4 regions of the Sphingomonas sp. LH128 genome follow, and region 2 is predicted to be linked to each of the others. Evidence: riboswitches for the same ligand, from Rfam matches in the RefSeq annotation. Region 2 holds a riboswitch; each other region holds the start of a gene.

Region 1 (5,964 bases), on a different contig from region 2:
CAACCCCTTCCACGGCAAGCGCGAGGAAGCCGCCTGGCACGAACTGGCCGACCACGCGCCGATCAAGATCTACTACCGCCGCCGCGAGAAGAACATCGCGCGCAAGCCCGGCAACATCGCCGAATGGGTGAAGCGTTTCGGCGGCGCTTACGAGAACATGCTGATCCTCGACGCCGACTCGATGATGAGCGGCGAGACGATCGTGGGCATGGCCTCGATCATGGAGGAGCGTCCCTCGATCGGCCTGCTCCAGACGGTGCCGATGATCACCAACGCGCGAACCCTGTTCCAGCGCTGGATGCAGTTCGCGAGCGAGGCCTATGGCCCGATCGCGAGCGCCGGGCTGCTGTGGTGGTCGGGGTCGGAGGCCAACTTCTGGGGCCATAACGCGATCGTGCGTACCCGCGCCTTCGCCGAGGCCTGCGGTCTTCCTGAGCTTCCCGGCAAGGCTCCGTTCGGCGGCCATATCCTCAGCCACGACATGCTCGAATCCGCCCTGCTGCGCCGCCGTGGCTGGGCCGTCCACATGGTCATGATCGGCGGTTCCTACGAGGAATTCCCGCCCACGATTATCGACATGGCGATCCGCGACCGGCGCTGGATGCAGGGCAACCTGCAGCACCTGCAGCTCCTCGGCGCCTCGGGCCTGCACTGGGCGAGCCGCCTGCACCTGCTGATTGGCGCCTCGGCCTACCTCACCTCGCCGGGCTGGCTGCTGCTGATCCTGACGATGATCGGCCAGGTCGCGACGCATGGCGATGGCGGCTTCGTCACCCTCGCCCCGCCGAGCGTGCTGGCATTGACGGTGATGCTGCTGTTCGGCCCGAAGATCATGGGCCTGATCTGGGTCCTGGCCGACGGCGAGCGGCGCCGCAGCTTCGGCGGCGGCTTCGCGGCCGTGCGCTCGGTCCTGCTGGAGACGGTACTGGCGATGCTGCTCGCACCGATCACCATGATGACACAGACCAAGGCGCTGCTCGGGCTGCTGCTGGGCATCTCGGCGGGCTGGAACACCCAGACCCGCGATGCCCGCCGCATCACCGTGCGCGAAGTCCTGCCCGACTTGCGTGAGCATCTGCTGCTCGGCGCGGGCCTGACGGCGACGGCGTTCCTCGACATGACGACGGCGATCTGGCTCTCGCCGATCATCGTCGGCCTGTTCCTCTCGCCCTGGCTTATCAGCCTGTCTTCGAGCGAGAACCTCGGCGACAAGGCGGACGCGGCGAAGGTCTTCCGAGTGCCCGAACCCGGCATCGTCGAGGCCAGCGAAGATCCGCGCAAGGACCCCGACCTCCCCAAAGGTCAGTCGCTGGTCGAAGCCTGAACGAAAAACCGCGCCGCCGCTTCGGGAGCGGACGGGAAGTATGCGTGCATGTAGCTCGCGGTGAGCGAGCCGACGCGATAGAGCGCTTCCCCGTCCCGCCCGTCCGGCGTGCTGGCGCGAGCCTCCGGTACGAGCCCGGTTTCCAGCCGCGAATAATGGAACGTGTGCCCGCGCAAGGTCCCTCCCGGCAGCGCGATGTGCTGCATGCCGAGGGCGGCGAAACGCCGCTGCATCGCGGCGTGCCCCTCCAGCAATCCGAGCAGATCGGCCCGATTGCCCTCTACGTCCGTGAGCGATGCGCAAGCGTAGAGCATCCCCCCGCACTCGGCGAGAATCGGCTTCCCCGCCGCATGGTGCGCACGGATGGCATCGAGCATCGGCGCATTCGCGGCAAGCGTCTGCAGATACAGTTCCGGGTAGCCTCCGGGGAGCCAGATCGCCTCGCAATCGGGCAATCGCGCGTCATGAAGCGGTGAGAAGAAGGCGAGCTGCGCGCCTGCCCGTTCCAGCCATCGCAAGTTGGCGTGGTAGATGAAGGCGAAAGCCTCGTCCCGCGCGATGGCGATGCGCAGACCCGCCAGATTGGGGCTTTCCTCCGGGACCTCGGGCGCCGGGAAGCTCACCGGCGGCGGCAGGTCCAGCACGGCATCAGGCAGCAGGCTCGCCGCCCGATCCAGTCGCGCGTCGAGATCCACGACCTCGGCTGCCTGCACCAGCCCGAGGTGGCGTTCGGGCAGCGTCACTCCGGCCTCGCGCGGGAAAGTGCCCAGCCACTTCACCGACGCAGGCACGCCCTGCTCCAGCAATTCCGCGTGCCGCGCGCTGCCGACGCGGTTGGCGATCACCGCATGGACCTCCAGCCCCGGCCGGTAGGTCGCGAGGCCGTGGACCAGGGCGCCGAACGTCTGCGCCATCGCCGATCCATCAACCACCGCCAGCACCGGGAAGCCGAAGCGTTCGGCGAGGTCGGCGGCGCTGGGGTCACCGTCGAACAGGCCCATCGCGCCTTCGACGAGGATCAGGTCGGCCTCGCGCGCCGCTTCGTGCAGGAGGGCGCGGCACTGCGCCTCTCCGCACATGAACAGGTCGAGCTGAAGGACCGGCGCGCCGCTCGCGACTTCGAGCACCATGGGGTCGAGGAAGTCCGGTCCAACCTTGAAAACGTGCACTTTTCTGCCCGCATTGCGGTGCGTTCGGGCCAATGCCGCAGTCACGAGCGTCTTGCCCTGACCCGAGGACGGGGCGCTTACCAGGTACGCCGGGCAGGCGGGGGCATCGTCTTGGCGCGGAGTGTCCATCGATCCCGCACCTATGGTTTCCGGCAGGTCGGCGCAAGCATTGGCCTCTTGCGCGGCGCCCCGGCGCACGATACTTGCCGCGCCGCGACAGGTTCCCCGCGAGGGGATTGAAAGGGAACGCGGGTGAGATACCCGGGCTGCCCCTGCAACTGTAAGCGGAGAGCCGTTCTGCCACATGCCATTGGGGGTGCAAGCCCCTGAGAAGGCGGCCGAAATCGGCGATGACCCGTGAGCCAGGAGACCTGCCCGTCGCCGTCGTTCTTCGACCGGACAGGGTGTGCCGGACGAACGGGGGAAGTGCATTCCTCGCGCAACGACAGCCATCGTTCCGGCGGCCTGAGGGGGCTTGCGGGAGGTGTTGCGCTGCCTGTCCGCGCCCACTGTCCCAATATCCTTCACCGGCCGACGGAGCACCGTCGTTCGCATGAAGGAATACAAGTGAAACAATATCTTATCATTACCACCGCCGCTATCGCACTGCTCGCTTCGGCCTCTCCGGCATTCGCCGACACAGCGGCACCCAACGATACCACAACGGCACCTGGCGATACCGACGGCGACACTCGGCAAGATGACAACATCGTCGTCGGCGCGCTTCGCACCCCCGTCGCGATCGAGCGCGTCTCCGCCACCGTGACCGTGCTGGGCGAGCCCGCGATCGTCGCCCTGCAACCCATCGCCCTGACCGATGCCCTGCTGCGCACCCCCGGCGTCTCGATGTCGCGCAACGGCGGCTACGGCACCACCACCTCGCTGCGCATCCGCGGCGCCGATGCGGGCGAGACCGTCATGGTGATCGACGGCATGCGCCTGTCCGACCCCTCGGCGACGGCGGGCGGCTACGGCTTCTCCAACCTGCTGCTCGACGACGTCGACCGGATCGAGATCCTGCGCGGGCCGCAGTCGATCCTGTGGGGCAGCGACGCGACCGGCGGTGTCGTCAACGTGCGCACCCGCCGCCCGACCGAGCGGCTCGAAGGCAGCTTCGCCGTTGAGGCGGGAACCCATGACAACGTCTCCGCCCGCGCGGGCGTGGGCGGCACCTCGGACCTCATCGACTGGCGCCTCTCCGCCTCGCGTTTCACCACCGACGGTATCTCCGCCCGCGCGAACGGGACCGAGGCCGACGGTTTCCAGCGCAGCGCCGCCAGCGGCACCGTCACGGTGCGCGTCGCCCCCGGCGTCAGCCTCGACTTGCGCGGCTACTGGGCCGACGGGAAGAACGATTTCGACGGCACTTCAGGCGACACCCTCGCTTATGGCACCACGAAGGAATGGTCCGGCTACGCGGGCCTCAACTTCGCGCTGCTGGACGGCAAGCTGGTCAACCGCGTCGCGGTGCTGCAGAACGTCACCGACCGGGAGAACTTCGACCCCACCCGCTCGATCCGCGCGATCACCTTCGACGCGCACGGCCGCCTGCGCCGCTACGAGTACCAGGGCACCTACACCTTCAGCGACGCGATCCAGGCCGTGTTCGGCGCCGAGCGCGAGGAGCAGCGGATGACCACCGCCTCGCCGACGAACTCCGCCACGCCCTATACGCTGACGCCCTACTCGGTGGACATGGACAGCCTTTACGCCGAACTGCGCGTGAGCCCGGTCAAGGGCCTCACCCTCGACGGCGGCGCGCGCTACGATCACCAGTCGCGCTTCGGCGGGCAGACCGTGTGGAGCGCGGGCGCGGCCTATACCCCCAACGGAGGCGCCACGGTGCTGCGCGCCAGCTATGACGAGGGTTTCAAAGCCCCCTCGCTCTACCAGATGTACAGCGCCTACGGCACCGCCGACCTCGCCCCGCAGAAGGCGAAGGGCTGGGAAGTGGGCGCCGAGCAGAACTTCGGCGAGGCCCTGCGCCTCTCCGCAACCTGGTTCCAGCGCGACACCGACAACCTGATCGACTTCGCCTACTGCCCGACCAGTGGAACGCTGCCCGCCGCGTGCTACATCCCCGGCACCACGACCACGCGCTTCGGCTACTACGCCAACGTCAAGACGGCCAAGGCCAGCGGCCTGGAACTCGCCGCGTCGGCGAAGCTGGGCGTGCTGTTTGCCGAGGGCAACTACAGCTGGACCCGCGCCGAGGACCGCACCGAGGGTTCGTCCACCTACGGCCGCCAGCTGCAGCGCGTACCGCGCCACATGGCCAATGCCGAAGCGGGCATCGACCTGCCGCAAGGGCTTCGCGCCAGCGTCGCGGCGCGCTACTCGGGCGAGACCTTCAACGCCGCCACCGGCACCGCGAAGCTGGACGACTACTGGCTGATCGACTTTCGCGCGCAAGTGCGGATCAAGGAGAACCTGATGCTGCAAGGCCGCGTCGAGAACCTGACCGACAAGGACTACCAGACGGCGGCGGGTTATTCCGCACTGGGACGGACGGTCTACGTCGGCGTGCGCAGCCGGTTCTGATGACAAGGAAGGCCCAACCCGAAAAGGCCCACCCCCAGCCCCTCCCGCAAGCGGGAGGGGAGGACCTGCCGGCCGGAACGCGACCGCCTGTGATTGTATCGTCGTCATTCCCGCGAAGGCGGGAACCCATCTCCGGACTTCGCCTCTTGCGACGGCATCAGATGGGTCCCCGCCTTCGCGGGGATGACGGACAGTTTTTCAACCACAGCGGGGTGGGCCTCACCACCAATACCAAGGTGACACCCCCATGCTGACCCCCGTACCTCCCGGCCCTTCGGTGGTCGTCTGCAACACCTGCCGCCACACCGCCGACGCCCGCGAGGACGAGACCGGCCAGCGGGGCGGCGCCCTGCTCGAAGCGGCGATGCGCAGCGTTCAGGCCGCCGACCCCGAACTGCAGGGCGTGCAGATCCAGGCCATGCCCTGCCTCTTCGCCTGCAGCCGCCACTGCACCGTCCACATCCGCGCACCGGGCAAAGTCGGCTACGTGCTGGGCGACTTCACGCCGGACGAAGACGCCGCCCGCGCCATCCTCGAATATGCCGCGCGCCACGCCGAAAGCGAGCACGGCCGCGTCCCCTTCAAGGAATGGCCGCAAGGCGTGAAGGGCCACTTCATCACCCGCACGCCCCCGGAAGGCTACGTCTGCACATGACCCGTTTCGCCGATCCCGCCTCCTTCGCCGCTGCCCTCGCCGCGCTGCCCGAATCCGACGAGGCCAGCCGCACCGCCGCGCTGAACCGTCAGGCCCGCCTCACCAAGCCGACCGGCGCGCTCGGCCGACTGGAGGACATCGCGGTGTTCATGGCCGGATGGCAGGGCAGCGAGCGCCCCGAGGCGGACCCGGTGCAGGCGGTCGTCTTCGCGGGAAACCACGGCGTCACCGCGCAGGGCGTCAGCGCCTACCCGCCCGAAGTCACCGTCCAGATG
Region 2 (4,932 bases):
TGGTGAGTGCACATTCAGCCTGATCGGCCTTTCTTCCAACCCTGCATGCGCCGCCAGCCGCAAGACAGGCCTCAATGTCGCTTATGGTCTCGCTCGTCGCTTCCTGCGGTACGGTGTAGATGTACACGAAGCGTAGAACGCATCCCCGGATCATGGCCCGGATAAGCGGCAACCGACGGCCTGTCCCGTCGAATGACGGGACAGGCCGTGCTGGTGATCAGAACGTGTAGCGTGCGCCGATCTTGAACGTGCGTGGTTCGATCACGCGGCTGAGACGTCCCTCGACCGGGCCATTGGTGTCGAACGCCGGGATGTAGGACTCGTAGTAGTACGCGATGTCCTTGTCGTGGCTGTCGAAGATGTTCAGCACTTCGCCGTAGATCTCGATCTTGCGGCCCTTCCATGCGGCGCGGGCTTTTACGATCGTGCTGCCTTTGTCGCGCAGCGAGTTGTCCTCGATCAGCGGGTAGGGGCCGAGATGCCGGACGCGCACGCTCGCCTCCCACGGATCGAGCACGATCGCCGCGCCGGCGGAGACCGCGTTCTCGACCGCGTTGGGAATGCGATCTCCGTTGTCGTAGCGCGAGTGGCTGGCGACATAGCTGCCATCGAGCGCCAGCCACGGCAGCGGGCGCCAGAACCCGACCACCTCGTAGCCATGACGCTTGCTGGCGCCGGTCGGCTCCACCGCGTTGGAATCGCCGACGAAGCGCAGTTCGCTGCCCACGTCGAGCCACCAGTACGTCGCGGTCAGTGAGACGGTGCCCAGTTGCAGGCGCCCGCCCAGTTCCTTGCCGGTGCCGCGCACCAGAACGGGCACGGGCGATTCCACGTTCACCGCACCGCGCACGTCGTTGGAATGGAAGCCGCGGCCCCAGTTGGCATAGACTTCGAACTGCGGGACGATCTCATAGGCTGCCGATACCTTGGGTGAGACGATCGAATCGTGTCCGCTGCCGGTTCCCAGTTCGGTCGCCATGGCGTCGCGCGCGCGAACGGCGTAGTGGTAGTAATCGCCTCGCAGGCCTCCGGTTAGCCTGAGGCCGGGCACCGGCTTCCAGGTCGCTTCGCCAAAGAGCGCGCCGGACAGTTCCTCGACGTGGTATCGACCCAGCGAGGACAAAAAGGCGCGGGTCTCGGTGCGATTCACCCCGACGTTGCCGATGTGATCGTAGCGGTTTTCAGTGCCCATGCTCAGTTGCAGCGTCGAGCCCACAGCCCATTGCTTGCGCGCGGTGATACCCACGACCCAGCGCTTGTCGAACTGGTCGATCTGCGCGCTGGTGCCGTCCGGATCGGCATAAGTTGGGTTCGAATACATGTTCCAGTCGTAGTACTGGGCATAGACATTAGCGCTCCAGTTCGGCTGTCGCACCGCGACGTTGCCGACGAAGCGCGTTGTGCGGCCACGCGCCGAAGGATCGGGGGAGCAGAATTCGTCAGGGCACAGCGCACTGCCGATGATCCGCTCGGGGATCTGCTCGGTCGGCCGCCAAGTGGCGTGGTAGGCGTGGAGCGATGCTTCGACGGTGCCTTCGCCAGCGGACGCGATGTACTTCGCAAAGCCGGAGTAATGCCGCAGATGCTCGGCCTCCTGCCAGGGACCATCATAGCGCTTGGCCTGCCCCACCAGCGTGAGACTGCCACCCGCCACATCCTTGATGGTGCCACCGGCGGCCAGCCGCCCCGACTTGTACGATCCCCCCTCTACCGAGATCCACGGGCGGTCGAACCCATCGATGGTCGTCATGTAGGCCGCGCCGGCCAGTGCGAAGTCGCCGCCATCTGCGCGGTACGGCCCCTTGCGGAAATCTTCGCGGGCGACGATCTCGGGGATCAGGCCGTTGAGATCGAGATAGCCTTGGCCATGCCCGTGGCTGCGCAGGTTCATCTGCACGCCATCTATATAAGTCGTGAAGTCGGTGCCGTGATCGAGGTTGAAGCCGCGCAGGAAGTACTGGTTGGCCTTGCCGCTGCCCGAATGCTGCGCCGCTACCATGCCGGGCACCGCCTCAAGCAGTTCGGCGACCCGCAGAAGCGGACGGACCAGCAGGTCGGAACCGCCGACGCTGCCCTCGCTGGCGGCATGGGCGGTGCCGATCTTGGCCTCGCCGCGTCCGAACACCACGATTTCGCCGGAACCGCCATCCGCGCCGCCGGCGGGTGCCTCTTCGGCGCAGGCGGGCATCGTCGCCAGCGCCATTGCGGTACCTGCCACGATGCGCACCAGCGCAGCGCTTTTCATCAAATTCATCATCATTCCCCCCGACGCCTGCGACTGGGTGGGAGGCTTGCCGCCATCAAGACGGTCGACGCGCGCCGGCGGTCGGACGCCGCGGGCGACCGTCTGCGCGAACCGATGCGGCCTCCACCGCTGGTTCGTCGCTCGAACGGAATGATTCCGGGCCTTGGCCACCCCCTGGACCACGGCATGAGCGACCAGACGCAGGCAGGTCTCCTGGCTCACGGGTCAATGCGACGATGCAAGGCCTTCCCAGGCCTCGCATGTTGCAGCGTCCGGCCCAGTGACTGGCGGCAGGAACCTTTGTCCCACCGCACATATGCATCGCGCTCACCGCTTACAGTTGCAGGGACAGCCTCGGATTCGAAGGGCATGCCTTCTCACCGTGTTCCCTTTTAAGCCTCTTTCGAGGCACCAGCGCGATCTTGTCTGCACCAATGAAGGGCAGATATGGCGCGCTATCTCAAACGGTTTCACGGCACAAGCCTGTCTGTATGGCGTCCAGGTACGGCCTGTATCCTGAACTCCCGACTAGCGATGCCAGGGCTGACGGGCCGCTCCGGGGAGCAAAATTTGCTTCCGAGCGCCTGGCAAGGGTCGGCGACGGCCGGATCGATTGTCGAATTGCGTGAAATTTCGGTCATCGCTGTGCTAAAGTCGCCTCCGTGCCATGCATCGCAGCCGATCGCAGAACTCTGGTCGCCAAGACGTCGTTGCGCTGCTATCGCCTTTCATCCTGCACCCTGAAACGGGTTCTGCGGCCTTGCGTGCTACGTTCACTCGCGAGGATAGGTTTCTCGGACTTAGCTTAAGGTACTTAAAAGATGACATTCGACAGGGGAAATCGCGGCCAAGGTCGCGACCGGTTCGGCGGCGGCGATGATCGTTGGGGCGGCGGCAACGATCGCTTTGGCGGTGGTGACCGCTTCGGTGGCGGCCAGCGTGGCGGCTTCGGCGGATCGCGAGGCGGCGGTTTTGGCGGTGGCGGTGGCGGTTCGCGCGGCGGCCCGGGCCAGGTTGTCGGTCAGGGCCGTGGGACGGTCAAGTTCTTCAACCCCGACAAGGGTTTCGGCTTCATCCAGCTTGAAGGCGGCGGCGACGATGCATTCGTGCACATCAGCGCCGTGCAGTCCGCCGGCCTCGAAACGCTGGCGGAAGGTCAGCAGCTGGAATTCCAGCTGGTCGAGCGAGGCGGCAAGATTTCCGCTTCCGAACTGACCATCGTGGGAGAGGTCATCGTTGCCGAACGTCGCGAGCGAAGTGCCGCACCTGTTCAGAATCAGTCCACTGGCGAGAAGGCCACCGGCACCGTCAAGTTCTTCAATAGCATGAAGGGCTTCGGCTTCATCGTCCGCGATGACGGCCAGCCCGATGCGTTCGTGCATATCAGCGCCGTCGAGCGCTCCGGTCTGCATGGCCTTTCGGAAGGCGATCAACTCGAATTCGAAATCGAGATCGATCGCCGGGGCAAGGCGTCGGCCGTGAATCTGGTCCAGCGCTGACTGATCTGGCCATGGCTGCCGCAGGAGGTCATGGCCTCATCTCGGGCTTTCCTCGATCGCATCGCGATCGGCGACGGACATCGAGCGGCTTATGTCGAAGGCCTTGATCAAAGCTGCCTTCGACAGGCCGACTGCGGGACGAGGGACGTGTTTCCTTGATTCGAACGTGCAGCATGCGGGCGGACCAGCTTCCTCCTGGAACCGATGTCCGGCCGCATTGCTTGAACCTTAGACCTGAAGTGGTTCATCCCTGCCTGTAGGCCGCCCTTCACCGGCATCATCAGGCTGATGATCTGAGAACCTAGCCTTGTCCTGGCGTCACCATCGTCATGAAAAGGCCAATAACGACAACGGATTGCATGACTAACGACGATCGCAGCGGCGACAACGACTCTCCTCTTCTCGACCTGGACAAGGGTTCGGTCCAGCGGTTCATCGCGCGCGCCAAAAGCCAGGGCGTCATCACGGTCAAGGAGTTGAATGCCGCGCTGCCGCAGGACCAGATGACCACCGATCAGATTGAGGACATCATGGCCGCGATCTCGGAAATGGGCGTCAAGATCGTCGAGAACGACGATGATGACGATGAGGACGGTGAGCAGGAAGACGGCGTGGAAGCCGTCGATGGCGGCGATGACGATTCCGGTTCGGATACCGGGTTCGACGAAGGCAATTCCCGGCGCCGCCCCGGCGAGACCCGCAAGGCGGACACGCTCGCCCGTTCCGACGACCCGGTGCGCATGTACCTGCAGGAGATGGGCGCCGCCGAGATGCTCAGCCGCGAGGGCGAGGCTGCCATCGCCAAGCGCATCGAAGCCGGCCGCGACATGATGATCATGGGGCTTTGCGAAAGCCCCATGACCTTCCACGCGATCATCGGCTGGTCCGAAGCGCTCAACAACGGCGACATGCAGCTTCGCGAGATTCTCGATCTCGACGCGATGCTCTCCAAGGAGCCGCAGCCCGAAAATCTGGCCGAAAATGGTGAGGGCGATGGCGACGGCGAGATTTCCGCTGCCACCGCTGGGCCTTCCTTCAAGGACGATGACGATTCCGGCGAGGACAACTCGGAGGAAGTCGACGAGGACGGCAATCCGATCCCCAAGCGTCAGGTCGAGGACGATGAAGAGGACAACACCCTCTCCCTCGGTCAGATGGAAGCCGCGCTTACGCCGGAGGCGCTGGAGA
Region 3 (5,964 bases), on a different contig from region 2:
AGCAGCCCGCACCAGGTATGAAGCCAGCCCATCGACTGGCGCAGGGTGTCCTTCATCGCCCCAGCCCCAGCAGCAGGCCCATGGGCAGCGCCGTGCCCACGAGCAGTTCGCACCAGATGCGCGTGACGCTGCGGACCGCGAAGGCCCGCAGGATCACCGCGACGAACACCATGAAGGCAAGGCAGGTGGCGAGGATGTTCGCGTCCACGCCGTCCATCGGCAGCACGCGCACGGCTGCGCCGATCCACGCGTAGCACAGCGCGTAGGCGCCGACGGTGGCCGCCAGCACGCGCGCGGCGATCGCGCGCCAGTTCGGCTCTCGCCCTGGCTTCGGCCTCCCCGCCACGGTCAGAACCGCTGCTCGAAGGTGACCGCGACGCTGCGCGGCTCACCCAGGACCCACTGCGAGGTGGAGTAGCTGTTCTGGACGTAGATCCTGTCGAAGACGTTGCGCAAGTTGAGCGTCACGCTCGTCTTCTCGGCAAGGTCGTAGCGGGCCGAAGCATCGACCAGCGTATAGGCCGGGATGAGCCGGGTATTGGCGGCGTCGGAGTATCGCTTGCCGACATACCGCAGGCCCGCGTCCAGATGCAGCGGCTGCACCGGCCGCCATGACAGCCACAGGTTGGCCGCCTTTTCCGCGACGCCGATGGGCATGTTGCCGTCCCGGCTGACCAGCGCGGTGCCGACCAGTTCGTCGAAGTCGTCGTACCGCGCGTTCAGGATCGTGCCGTTGGCGAGCACGCTGAAGTCCTTCGTCACCGCCAGTCCGAACGAGGCCTCGACGCCGTAGGAAGATTGCTGTCCGACCTGCACCGACACCGTGGGATCGTTGGCGGATCGGGTCAGGATCTTCTTCTTGACGATGCGATAGCCTGACAGCGTGAACTCGCCGCGTCCGTCCAGGAAAGTCGCTTTGACCCCGGCCTCCCACTGGCGCCCGGTGGAAACGTCAAAGCTGGTCTGCGCCAGTGTCGCCGTGAGGAACGCCGTCACCGGGTCCGCCGCCGCCGAATACTGCGCATAGAGCGAGATCGTGTCGCTGGGGTTGTAGACCAGCCCCGTGCGCCAGCTGGTGCTCGGGTAGCGGGCGGTGTAGTCCGCCGCCGGATCGAGGGCATCGTGCCGCTCGGTCTTCGGGCGATCGTAGCGCAGCCCCGTCACCAGCGAGAGCCGGTCGGACAGCGAGAGCCGGCTTTCGCCGAACAGCGCCCATTGCTGCACATCGGTCTTGTACTTGTAGCGGGTGCCGAATGTGCCGTCGAGGAACGTGCCCGGCGTATAGTCGTAAGGATCGACGAGGTCGAAGCGGCTGTTGGGCGAACTGTCGGTGCGCAGCAGCGAGCCGGTGTTGTACTCGCCGCCCAGGCTCAGGCGGTGGTCCATGCCCAGCAGCGTATGATCGAACACCGCGTTGAAGCGGTCGCCCCACTGCTTCGTCTTGTAGACAATCTCCAGATAGCTCGAGCGGCGGATCTGGTCGCCGGACCAGGCATAGCCCTCGGCATTGCGCCAGTGCTTGAAGCCGGTGAGGTAGTAGGCGACGTTGGTGATCGTCACCCCCTCGGCCGGTGTCCATTCGGCCTTGGCCTGGGTCCAGGCATCGTCGAAACGCAGCGAGCGGTCGGCGATGTTGTAGTTCTTCTTGCGGATGTCCCGCACCAGCTTGCCGTCTCGCAGCGGAGTGCCGTACCAGATCGTCGGGTCGAGGTCGGCGCGGTCGTGCGTCAGCGTCAGCACGAGGTCGTCGCGCGCCTGCCAGCGCAGCGCCGCCGAAAGCGCAAGACTGCGCGATTGCCCGCGCTCCATCCACCCGTCCGAACGGTTGTAGCTGAGATCGACGCGGTACGAGAGCCTGTCTCCGATCGGCCCGCCGATCCCGCCCGCCGCCGCATAAGTATCGAATGAACCGCCGCTGAGACGGACCTCGCCTTCGAACTGCTCGGTATTGGGCTTCTTGCGCACGACGTTGATCGCGCCGCCGATGCCGCCCTCTCCATAGAGGACCGACGCCGCACCGCGCAGGACCTCGATCCGCTCGGCCATCCACGGGTCGGCGGGGAAGGTCTGCGTGGTCGTCGTGTAGACGCGCATCCCGTCGTAGAGCTGCATCACCGAGGTGTAGCCGGTGAACCCGCGCGAACTCAGCGAGTAACCGAAGGCCGAGCTGTTGTTGATGAGCCCCGGTGCGCGCGCGGCTGCGGCAACCACGGTGCGGTCGCCCAGGCTGCGGATCATCTCCCTGGTGATGACGTCGACGCTGGCCGGCGTCTGCATCGGCGTGAGGCCGAGGCGGCTGGAGGCGTCGGCCTGCTGGCCGAGTTGCAGGACACCCGCCTTGCGCGCGGTGACGACGATGTTGCCCGCATCCGTGTTATTGGCATTCTCCGGCGCCGTCTCGGCGGCTTCCTGCGCCTCAGCCGAAGTCGCGGACATGCCAAGCATGCAGAATGACGCGCCCGAAGCAATCAGGCCGGAAAGAAGCGATCTCGTATTCATGTTGTAACCCCCGTTGCGTTTCCCAGTCGAACGGACAGGTTCCCGCGAGAGGGGTGTCCCCCCGCACGGGTGCAGCGGCGGAATCCGGGCGCGAACGAGCGACCGGCGAAACCCACCGTTGCGGCCTGGCCGCAAGTTCGTCGCTCAGACGGAGTACACCGTGCCGCGGCCATCCCCTGGACCAAGGCAAGAGCGACCGGACGCTGGCAGGTCTCCTGGCTTACGGGTCGTCACGCGATGCACGGCCTTCCCAGGCCTCGCAGGAGTTAGCGTCCGGCCCAGTGGCTGCGGCAGGGCACATTGGCCTGCCGCGATATGCATCGCGCTCACCGCTTACAGTTGCAGGGACAGCCTCGGCTTCGAGGGGTAGCCCCTCTCACCGCGTTCCCTTTTAAGCCCCTTTCGGAAGGCACCAACGCGATCGTGTCCCCCTTTTCGGAGGGACGGGCGGGGGATTATTCGCTGCGCGCACGATTTGCAAGCCGTTCGCGTGGGGCCTTCCGAAAGCCCGTCCTGCGAGTTTTCGGTTGCAACCTTGCTTTTCATTTTGGGCAACCCGTGCAATTTGCGGTGCCGATGACTGATCCACGACTCACCCTGATGGAAGCCATAGCCACGCGAAAGTTCGTGACGGCGCGTTACAACGGCAACACGATCACGCTTGCCCCGCACATGCTGTTCGAAAGGCACGGCGATCTTGTCGTCAGTGCCATGAACCCCGCGAAGGCACGCCGCAGCGACGAGGAGCCGGGTCTCGGCCAGTTCAAGCTGGCGGGCCTCTCGTCGATGGAACTGCTGAACGAGCACTTCGAGCCTCTGCCCTCCTACGACGGTACGCCCCCGCGCAGCGACGATTCCCTGATCCTTTCGGTCTGATCGCCCGATATCGCCAAGGTGATCGGCGGGTAGCTTCTAAAGTGTGCCCCATGTCTTCATGATCCCCTCCGAACGCCGCGCGATGACGCGGCACGGGATGAGGGAGAAGACATGCAGGCGCAGGACATCGTCGCAGCGGCAAGCGAACGGACCGGATTGAGCGACTTCGGCGATCCCGCGATCCTCGAAGGGCTTGGCGTGTTGCTGAAGTCCTACGAGGACGAAGCCAGATTCACCGAAGCGGGCATGGCGCGATCGGTCGATGCACTGGTGGCCGCGATGGCGAACCGGATGCGCGTGGAGGACTGGCTGGCGCGCCACCCCGAACTTCTGGAGCGCCCGGTCGAGAAGCCGCTGTTTGTCTTCGGCCTTCCGCGTACCGGCACCACGCTGGCGATCAACCTGCTGGAAGCCGACCCGGCGCGCCGCGCGTTCCTGCGCTGGGAAGCGTTCGATTCGGTGCCGCCGCCGCTGGTGCAGGAACTTCACGCCGGTCCCCGTCACGATGCCTGCCAGACGCGAACGCTGCAGGGGCTGAAGTACGCGCCGCAGATCGCCGCGATCCATTACGAGGAGGCCGACAGCCCGACCGAGTGCCAGTTCGCCATGGCGCCGTCGTTCTGCGCGCAGCTCTACGATTCCCAGGCGGACATTCCGGGCTACCACCGCTGGTTCCTGGACGAGGCCGACTACGCGCCCGCCTTCCGCTACGAAAAGCGGCTGCTGCAGCTGCTTCAGGCCAATGCCCCGGGGCGCTGGACGCTCAAGAACCCCTGGCACCCGTTGTTCCTCGATGCCCTGACGGCCGAGTTTCCTGACGCGCAACTGGTCATGACGCACCGCGATCCGGTCGAAGTGCTGGGCTCGGCCTGCAGCCTCGTCAAGGAAGTGCGGCGGATGTACAGCGATCAGGTCGATCTTCGGGCCATCGGAGAGAATCTGTTGGAGACGTTCGACCTGATGATCGCGCGGTCGAACGCCTTTCGTGCGAAGCACGGGCACGATGCGATCTTCGACGTGCAGTATCGCGATCTGGTGCGCGACCCGCTCGCCACGGCGCAGGGCATCTACGAAAGGTTCGACGAGCCTTTCACGCCGCAAGCCCGCGCAGCCATGGAAGCCTACCTGGCTGCAAACCCCAAGGGCAAGCACGGCAAGCACGAATATGACCTGGCCGAATTCGGCCTCAGCCGCGAAGGCGTCCGCGAGCACTTTCGCGACTATATCGAGCAGTACGAGATCGCGGTGCGGGCGTGATCGATACGGGTGAAGGCATCGTCACCTGACCCTGCTTCGTCATCCCCGCGAAGGCGGGGACCCATCTGACGATCGTGCAACAGGCGCCGTCAGGAGATGGGTTCCCACTTCACGGTAATGACGGTGATATGTTGGAGACGGATGCGCGTAGGCTGCGCAACTGCGTGGGCGACTGGCCGAACCAGCGCCTGCAGCTGCGGGAGAATACTGCCTGTTCCGCGAACCCCAGCTTCTCGGAAATGCCGCGGAAATCGATACCGGTCTGCTGCAGGTAGTACAGCGCCAGATCGCGGCGGACATCGTCCTTGACCGCCTGGAAGCTGGTGCCCTCCTGCTTCAGTCGCCGACGCAGGGTCCGGTGATGAATGGCGAGGGTGCGGGCGATTTCGGCACTGCCGCAGTCGTCCCGGGTCAGCTTGCGCAGGATCAGCCCGCGCACTTCGGCGTCCACGGGTGGACGCTGCTTCGGGAAAGTCCTCTCGATGTAGGCGACCAGATCGCTGCGGACCTGCGCGTTCTGGGTGAGCACCGGGGTGGCAAGGTCCCGGTCGGAGAACGTGATCCCGTCTGCGGGCTCGCCGAAGTGCACGTCGCAGCCGAAGTAGCGGCGATATTCGGCCGGTCGCGACACGGGTTCATGCCGAAAATGGATACTGCGCGCGCGGGCATAGTCGCCGGTCATCTCCATCGCCTCGAGATGGCCGACCAGCAGAATCTGTTCGATGGCCTGAATACGGTCGCGGCTGGTTTCGAGAAGCAGTTCGTGCCCGGCAAAGATGGTGCCCTCTTCAGGCTCGGGTCGCAGCCACACACGCGCGGCGCGGCTGTGAGCGTTCGTATGGGCACTGGCGAAGCGCAGGGCGTCTCCGAATGTCTTCGAATTGCGCATGGTATTGCCCAGCGGCCCGAAAATCGCGCCGCCGCGTTGCCGCAACGCCAGCCGCATTCCGAAATCGGGACAGTTCAGGCGATCTGCGGCAAGCGCCAGTAACCGGATCGCCTGCGGATAAGTCAGCTCCGCAGCGTCGTCGCGAAAGTCCTTTGCTGCCATTCCGACCAGTGGCAGCAGTTCGCCGACATCGCCGCCGAGGGATTGCACCAGTTCCGGGAAATGGCGCAGCAGCGGAATGTTGAGCTTCGAAAACTCGGCATCGGCGATCAGCGGCATCGGCAGGTCCTTCGCACCGCCGGCAGCGTGCGGTGATCGGAGGCGTCCGGCGTAAGCGATCCGCCTCTGCGGCTATGGCTGCATCGCCTGTCCACATCGGTCAAGGGACAGGCAGGCCGCCCGGGCGATCATCGAGGATACGCGGGCGGGCCGGCCGAGCGGCG
Region 4 (5,964 bases), on a different contig from region 2:
CTGTTCCACACGACCAAGCAGAACGTTGCAACCACCGACCCGGACAACCTCGATTACAGCATTGCCGCAGGTGAAGTGCGCAGCCGGGGCATCGACATCTCCATCACCGGCAACATCACGCGCGCCTGGCGCGTGGTGGGTGGTTATGCCTTCGCCGATTCCGAGGTGACGAAGGACAACCGCCTTCCGTTAGGGCAGCGTCTTCCCAACACGCCGCGCCATTCGGCCAGCCTGCTCAATGTCTACGAGTTTCAGGACGGTGCCCTCGCGGGCTTGGGTGCAGGCGCGGGCGTCACGTATCTGGGCGGACGCATAGCAGGCACGGCGGCCACCGCGCCCTATATCCGGCCTTACGCCACGGTGAACCTGCTCGCCTATTATCCGCTCGCAGAGAACGTGAAGCTGCAGGTCAACGTCAACAACCTGCTCGACAAGAAGTACGCCGAGCGCGGCTTCGGCAGCAATCTTTATCCGGGCGCCCCCTTGAGCGCCGTCGCCAGCATCACGGTTGGCCTGTGATGCTTGAGCCTGTGATGCGGGGCGCAACCCCTGTCTCCGGCCGAGACCTCCACCATGCCCTCGATCGAACCAAAGCAAGGATGTGCACGATGAAAACCGCGTTGAATGCCACGATCCTCACCTCGCTCCTCACGCTCTGCACCGTACCTGCCCAAGCCCATGGTATCTACCTGACCGAACGCTCGAAGCAGATCGTGCTCGTCTATGGCGAAGGCGCCGACGACATGGACATGGTAAAGCGCGAGCCGCTGATCGACACGGTCGCCGCCTTTGATGCCGAGGGCACGTCGATCAAGGCGTCGCACCGGGTCTCGGGCCTCGCCATGCTCGTCGAAACCGAAGTCAAACCCGCCTTCGTCACCGCCGTTCTGCAGAACGGCGTGTGGTCGCGCATGAAGGGCGGCGAGTACGAAAAGAAGGGCCTCGACGAGATGCCCGGCGCCGAAATCTCGACCAACAACATCAAGTATGCAGTGCGGATCCAGGGCAAACTGATGGGCAGCATACCGGCGTTGCCCGGCCAGACGCTTCAGATCGTGCCGGTAGGCCCGATCCCGAAGCTGCTGGGGCAGAAGCTGAAGTACAAGGTTCTCTTCCAGGGGCAGCCGGTGGCCGGGGCCCATCTCATCGCTGACTTCGTGAATGACCCGGACGCGAAGGAGGTCGTGACCGGCACCGACGGCACCGTAACGCTCGTCGTGCGTAACCAAGGCCTCAATGTCATTCATGCCGTCTATAACGGACCTAGCGACAACCCGACCAAGTACCGCAATGTCGAACTCACGGCGACGCTCAGCTTCACGCTGGAACACAAGCCGGAATGATACTTGCGTCCGGCCGCTCGACCGTCATGGTCGGGCGGTTGGATCTCGTTTGCGTGCTTACCGGCGACAACCAGTGAGCATGGAGAATGTGGCATTGCGAGACGCTGGCGTCAGTGGCCATCCTTGCCCAGACGCGCATCTTCTTCGCGCCAGTCGCAAATGACCTGAGGAGCGCCCAGCAGGCGCTCAACCTGCGATACCGAATAGGTCGGCACCGATACGATCTGCCCCTTACGGATACTCACGGATCCACTGGGGGTAAGACGACCGTCCTTGGTCCAGCGCACGCGTTCCTTGTTGGTGAGCGGCAGCACCGCAAGAAGTTCCTTAGGCGTAAGCGGTCGTTTGGCCAGTTCGACCAGACGGCCCATCAGATCAGCCAGATCGACTGAATCGGGTCCGCAGTCAGGCGCCAAGATGACGAACGCCTCGTTCAGCGCACGCCACTCGATCCGCGCACGCGGCCAGAACGCGGCACGTACGAAACGCTTCGCCTGCCCCCTTCGCAAACCCAAGGCAACATGATCCTCAAAACATCGCCCGAAGGACAGTCGCCATCCATCGCCGTCCACGCGCCAGCGCAGTTCTGCAGATATGCGGGCGAGACGAGAGTGTGCAGGCGCGTACCCACAGTAACCGCCATGGGGGGACAGTTGCATTGCGGCAGACATGGCAGTCGAACGAACCCTTGACGGAGAAGACCCGCACGTCGTTGAGCGGCGGCCTGATGCCCGGTCACCTGCACGGCGTCCCCGGTCACGTCTGCTCCATGGACTTGAGGATCACCGCTGTGACGGCGAACCTGCTTGAGCATTTCCAGATCTTGCCAATCAGCAATGCCGCAGCGGCGACCGCGATGTTCAGATCAAGAAACCATCATAGTTTTGCAGGTTCTCGAGGAGCTTTCCAGCCTTTCCTCACGTGTACCGCTCCTCGGCCAAGTACGAGCGCGGACTGCGTCGCTGACGGAATAGCCTCACATCGAAACCATCATATAAAGATATCTTTATATGATGGTTGACAGTTGGCTGGCGATGGTGTTGAGAGAGCGTGTCGAGGTTCCCCGCTTCAGGCATGACGGCGGGGCTAAGACGGGAAGCCGGTGGTGCCCTTCGGGGCAGAGTCCGGCGCTGCCCCCGCAACTGTAAGTGGCGAGTGGCGGTTCCATTTCGTGTCACTGAGCCTTGCACAAGGCTCGGGAAGGCCGGAACCGCCGCAATGACCCGCAAGCCAGGAGACCTGCCTTCGGCGCCATAACGTTCCTCGGACGGGGGTTCCTCCGGTGGATCGCGCTTGAAGCGTGGCCCGCAGTCTATCCGCCGTGTGGGCCGCTCCTACTTTGCGCGTTCTTCCTTCGATCCTTCCGCCCGGCCAAAGCAGGTGATCGGTCGATGTTTGCAATCCTGTCCCGCCCCTTCGCAAATCGACGAATGCGCCCGCGCGCCGTGTCATCGGGCTGAGCCCCGCCTGACGCGGCGCGCCGCAAATCCAGACCCATTCCCGAACCACAACGACGGACGGCGTTCGCGCCGGACCGCAGGACACCGTGCATGCCCGCAACACACGCCAACCCGACATTCCCACGCCCTCGCCTCACCCGTATCGCTTCCGGCGCGCCGCTGGCGCCCACGATCAGGCGATCTTCAGGACAACCGGCCATGACAGACGACGATCTCACATTCTCCATCAGCAGCATTCGCTTCGACGAGAATTATCGCCCCTCCGACAACACGCGGATCACGACGAACTTCGCCAATCTGGCCAGAGGCGAGCACCGCCAGGAAAACCTGCAGGCTGCCCTCAGGATGATCGACAACCGCTGCAACGATCTGGCGGATTGGGACAATCCCGAGGGTGACCGCTACCGGGTCGAGCTCGATATCGTCTCGGTCGAGATGCATGTTGCTGCGGGCGATGGCGGCGATGCCTTCCCGATGATCGAGATCCTGAAGCCGAGCATCATCGACCGAAAGACCGATACGTGCATCGCCGGGATCGCCGGGAACAATTTCTCGTCCTACGTGCGCGATTACGACTTCAGCGTGCTGCTGGCCGAGCATAACAAGGGACGGTCTACGTTCGCGACGCCGGAGGGCTTCGGCGATCTGCACGGCAACCTGTTCCGGCACTTCCTGGCCTCGCCTACATACCGGGACAATTTCGCGAAGCCTCCGGTCATCTGCCTGAGTGTCTCGAGCAGCCAGACCTACCATCGCACGGAAAACCGCCACCCGATCCTGGGGATCGAGTACCGGCAGAGCGCGTTCTCCTCCACCGACGAATACTTCGCGAAGATGGGCCTGCAGGCGCGCTACTTCATGCCTCGGGGCAGTGTCGCGCCGATGGCGTTCTATTTCACCGGCGATCTGGCAAGCGATTACACCAGCCTCGAACTGATCGGCACGATCAGCACGATGGAATCGTTCCAGAGGATCTACCGGCCCGAAATCTACAACGCCAATTCGGCTGCGGGGAAATGCTTCCGGCCCAGCCTGAACCATCAGGACTTCTCGTCCACCCGGATCGTCTACGACCGCGAAGAGCGCAGCCGCCTCGCCATCGAGCAGGGCCGGTTTGCGCAAGAGCACTTCATCCGGCCGTACCAGGCCGATCTGGACCGCTGGTCCGCCGGCTACGCCGCCAGCCACATCCTTTGACAAGACAGCACACAAGGTCATCCAACATGAAAACACTGTTGCCCACTTTGACCGCTGGCAGTCTGCCCAAGCCCTCTTGGCTGGCCGAGCCCGAGAAACTCTGGTCGCCCTGGAAGCTGGAAGGCGAGGAACTGGTCGCCGGCAAGCACGATGCGCTGCGCCTGGCCGTGGACGATCAGCGGCAGGCCGGGATCGACATCGTCGGCGATGGCGAACAGACCCGCCAGCACTTCGTTACGACATTCATCGAGCACCTGAGCGGCGTCGATTTCGAGAAGCGTGAGACGGTCAGGATCCGCAATCGCTACGATGCGAGCGTGCCTACGGTCGTCGGCGCGGTCGCCCGCCCGCAGCCGGTCTTCGTCGATGATGCCCGGTATCTGCGCACGCAGACCGATCAGCCCATCAAATGGACGCTGCCCGGCCCGATGACGATGATCGATACGCTCTACGATGCCCATTACCGCAGCCGGGAAAAGCTGGCCTGGGAATTCGCCACGATCCTCAACCAGGAGGCCAGGGAACTGGAGGCGGCAGGCATCGACATTATCCAGTTCGACGAGCCCGCGTTCAACGTCTTCTTCGAAGAGGCCAACGACTGGGGGATCGCCACGCTGGAGAGGGCTGCCGAAGGGCTGAAATGCGAAACGGCGGTCCACATCTGCTACGGGTACGGCATCAAGGCGAACACCGACTGGAAGAAGACCCTGGGGGCGGAATGGCGGCAGTACGAACAGACCTTCCCGAATCTCCAAAAGTCGAAGATCGATATCGTATCGCTAGAATGCCATCACTCGCGGGTTCCGTTGGACCTCATCGAACTGATCCGCGGGAAGAAGGTCATGGTCGGGGCCATCGATGTGGCCAGCGACACCATCGAAACGCCCGAAGAGGTGGCCGATACCCTGCGCAGGGCCCTGCAGTTCGTGGAAGCTGACAAGCTCTACCCGTCCACCAACTGCGGCATGGCCCCGCTGCCCCGCGCCGTGGCTCGAGGCAAACTGAACGCGCTTGGCGCTGGCGCGCGGATCGTCAGAGAGGAACTCGCCGGCTGAACGAGCCGCAGGGCTCGTCCGGGAACCGGACGGGCTCTGACAAGGCTCCTTGGCGTTGGACCCACTACGAATTCGCAACATTCGCGGGTTTGCACGGAAGGCCTTCGCAACCTTCCCGCTTTCAGGGGTTTGTCCCGCGCCCGGCGCGTGGTTGGCTGTCTTCGCAAAGGAGATACCACCATGCCCACTGCCCATGCCCTGCCCGCGGACACCCCATCGACCCGGCTGTGCGAAATGGTCTTTCCCGAACAGGCCAACCACTATGGCACGCTGTTCGGTGGCACTGCGCTCAGCCTGCTGGGCAAGGCTGCCTTCATCGCCGCAAGCCGCCATGCCCGCGCGGCGGTGGTGATGCGAACCTCGGAAAAGATCGAGTTCCGCCACCCGGTCCGAGTCGGACAACTCGTCGAACTGCACGCCTACGTCGTGCGCGAAGGGTGCTCGTCGCTGACGGTCGAAGTGGAGATGACCGCCGAGGGGCTCATCAGCGGCGAACGCTCGCTCGCGGTAAAAGGCCGTTTCGAGATGGTCTGCGTCGACGAGCACGGCAAGTCACGCCCCATCCGTCAGAACGCGGCCGCAGCCTGAATTCGCAAAGTTTGCAGATTTGCAGAAATCCGTCCGCAAGTCTTCGCCTTTTCAGCCATTTTCACAGGCGGCGGCGCTGCCGATAAGAGGCCCATGAACCACGCCTATCGCAAGCCCTTCCCTGGAACGTCAGCTGGAACCGCCGTCGATTATTTCGACACGCGCGCCGCCGTCGAGGGCATCCGCCCCGGCGCTTATAGCGGCCTTCCCTACGTTTCCCGGGTGCTCGCCGAGCAGTTGGTGCGCCGCTGTGATCCGGCGCTGCTGAGCGATGCGCTGACCCAGATTGTCGAGCGCAAGCGCAATCTCGACTTCCCCTGG

What was found. Region 2 has a riboswitch for cobalamin ahead of LH128_RS29265 (TonB-dependent receptor). Riboswitches for the same ligand answer to the same signal wherever they lie in the genome.
Region 1: linked by a shared signal. The riboswitch ahead of LH128_RS11685 (TonB-dependent receptor) and the one ahead of LH128_RS29265 (TonB-dependent receptor) in region 2 are both predicted to bind cobalamin.
Region 3: linked by a shared signal. The riboswitch ahead of LH128_RS22125 (TonB-dependent receptor) and the one ahead of LH128_RS29265 (TonB-dependent receptor) in region 2 are both predicted to bind cobalamin.
Region 4: linked by a shared signal. The riboswitch ahead of LH128_RS04385 (DUF1852 domain-containing protein) and the one ahead of LH128_RS29265 (TonB-dependent receptor) in region 2 are both predicted to bind cobalamin.

Annotation. Positions count from the first base shown of each region.
Region 1 covers NZ_ALVC01000137.1:4,716-10,679, forward strand. The annotation lists gene mdoH (glucans biosynthesis glucosyltransferase MdoH) at 1-1,324, shown strand, start outside; gene LH128_RS11680 (cobyrinate a,c-diamide synthase) at 1,303-2,622, opposite strand; cobalamin riboswitch at 2,695-2,886, shown strand; gene LH128_RS11685 (TonB-dependent receptor) at 3,061-5,034, shown strand; gene LH128_RS11690 (DUF1636 domain-containing protein) at 5,282-5,689, shown strand; partial or broken gene cobT (nicotinate-nucleotide--dimethylbenzimidazole phosphoribosyltransferase) at 5,686-5,964, shown strand, end outside.
Region 2 covers NZ_ALVC01000502.1:270-5,201, reverse strand. The annotation lists gene LH128_RS29265 (TonB-dependent receptor) at 218-2,260, opposite strand; cobalamin riboswitch at 2,432-2,676, opposite strand; gene LH128_RS29260 (cold-shock protein) at 3,067-3,744, shown strand; partial or broken gene LH128_RS29255 (RNA polymerase sigma factor region1.1 domain-containing protein) at 4,104-4,932, shown strand, end outside.
Region 3 covers NZ_ALVC01000307.1:7,028-12,991, forward strand. The annotation lists gene LH128_RS22115 (PepSY-associated TM helix domain-containing protein) at 1-56, opposite strand, end outside; gene LH128_RS22120 (hypothetical protein) at 53-346, opposite strand; gene LH128_RS22125 (TonB-dependent receptor) at 349-2,436, opposite strand; cobalamin riboswitch at 2,688-2,929, opposite strand; gene LH128_RS22130 (hypothetical protein) at 3,076-3,375, shown strand; gene LH128_RS22135 (sulfotransferase family protein) at 3,487-4,632, shown strand; gene LH128_RS22140 (AraC family transcriptional regulator) at 4,742-5,800, opposite strand.
Region 4 covers NZ_ALVC01000044.1:29,278-35,241, reverse strand. The annotation lists gene LH128_RS04400 (TonB-dependent siderophore receptor) at 1-519, shown strand, start outside; gene LH128_RS04395 (DUF4198 domain-containing protein) at 609-1,343, shown strand; gene LH128_RS31255 (hypothetical protein) at 1,454-1,915, opposite strand; cobalamin riboswitch at 2,383-2,605, shown strand; gene LH128_RS04385 (DUF1852 domain-containing protein) at 3,002-4,000, shown strand; gene LH128_RS04380 (methionine synthase) at 4,027-5,055, shown strand; gene LH128_RS04375 (acyl-CoA thioesterase) at 5,236-5,643, shown strand; gene acnD (Fe/S-dependent 2-methylisocitrate dehydratase AcnD) at 5,737-5,964, shown strand, end outside.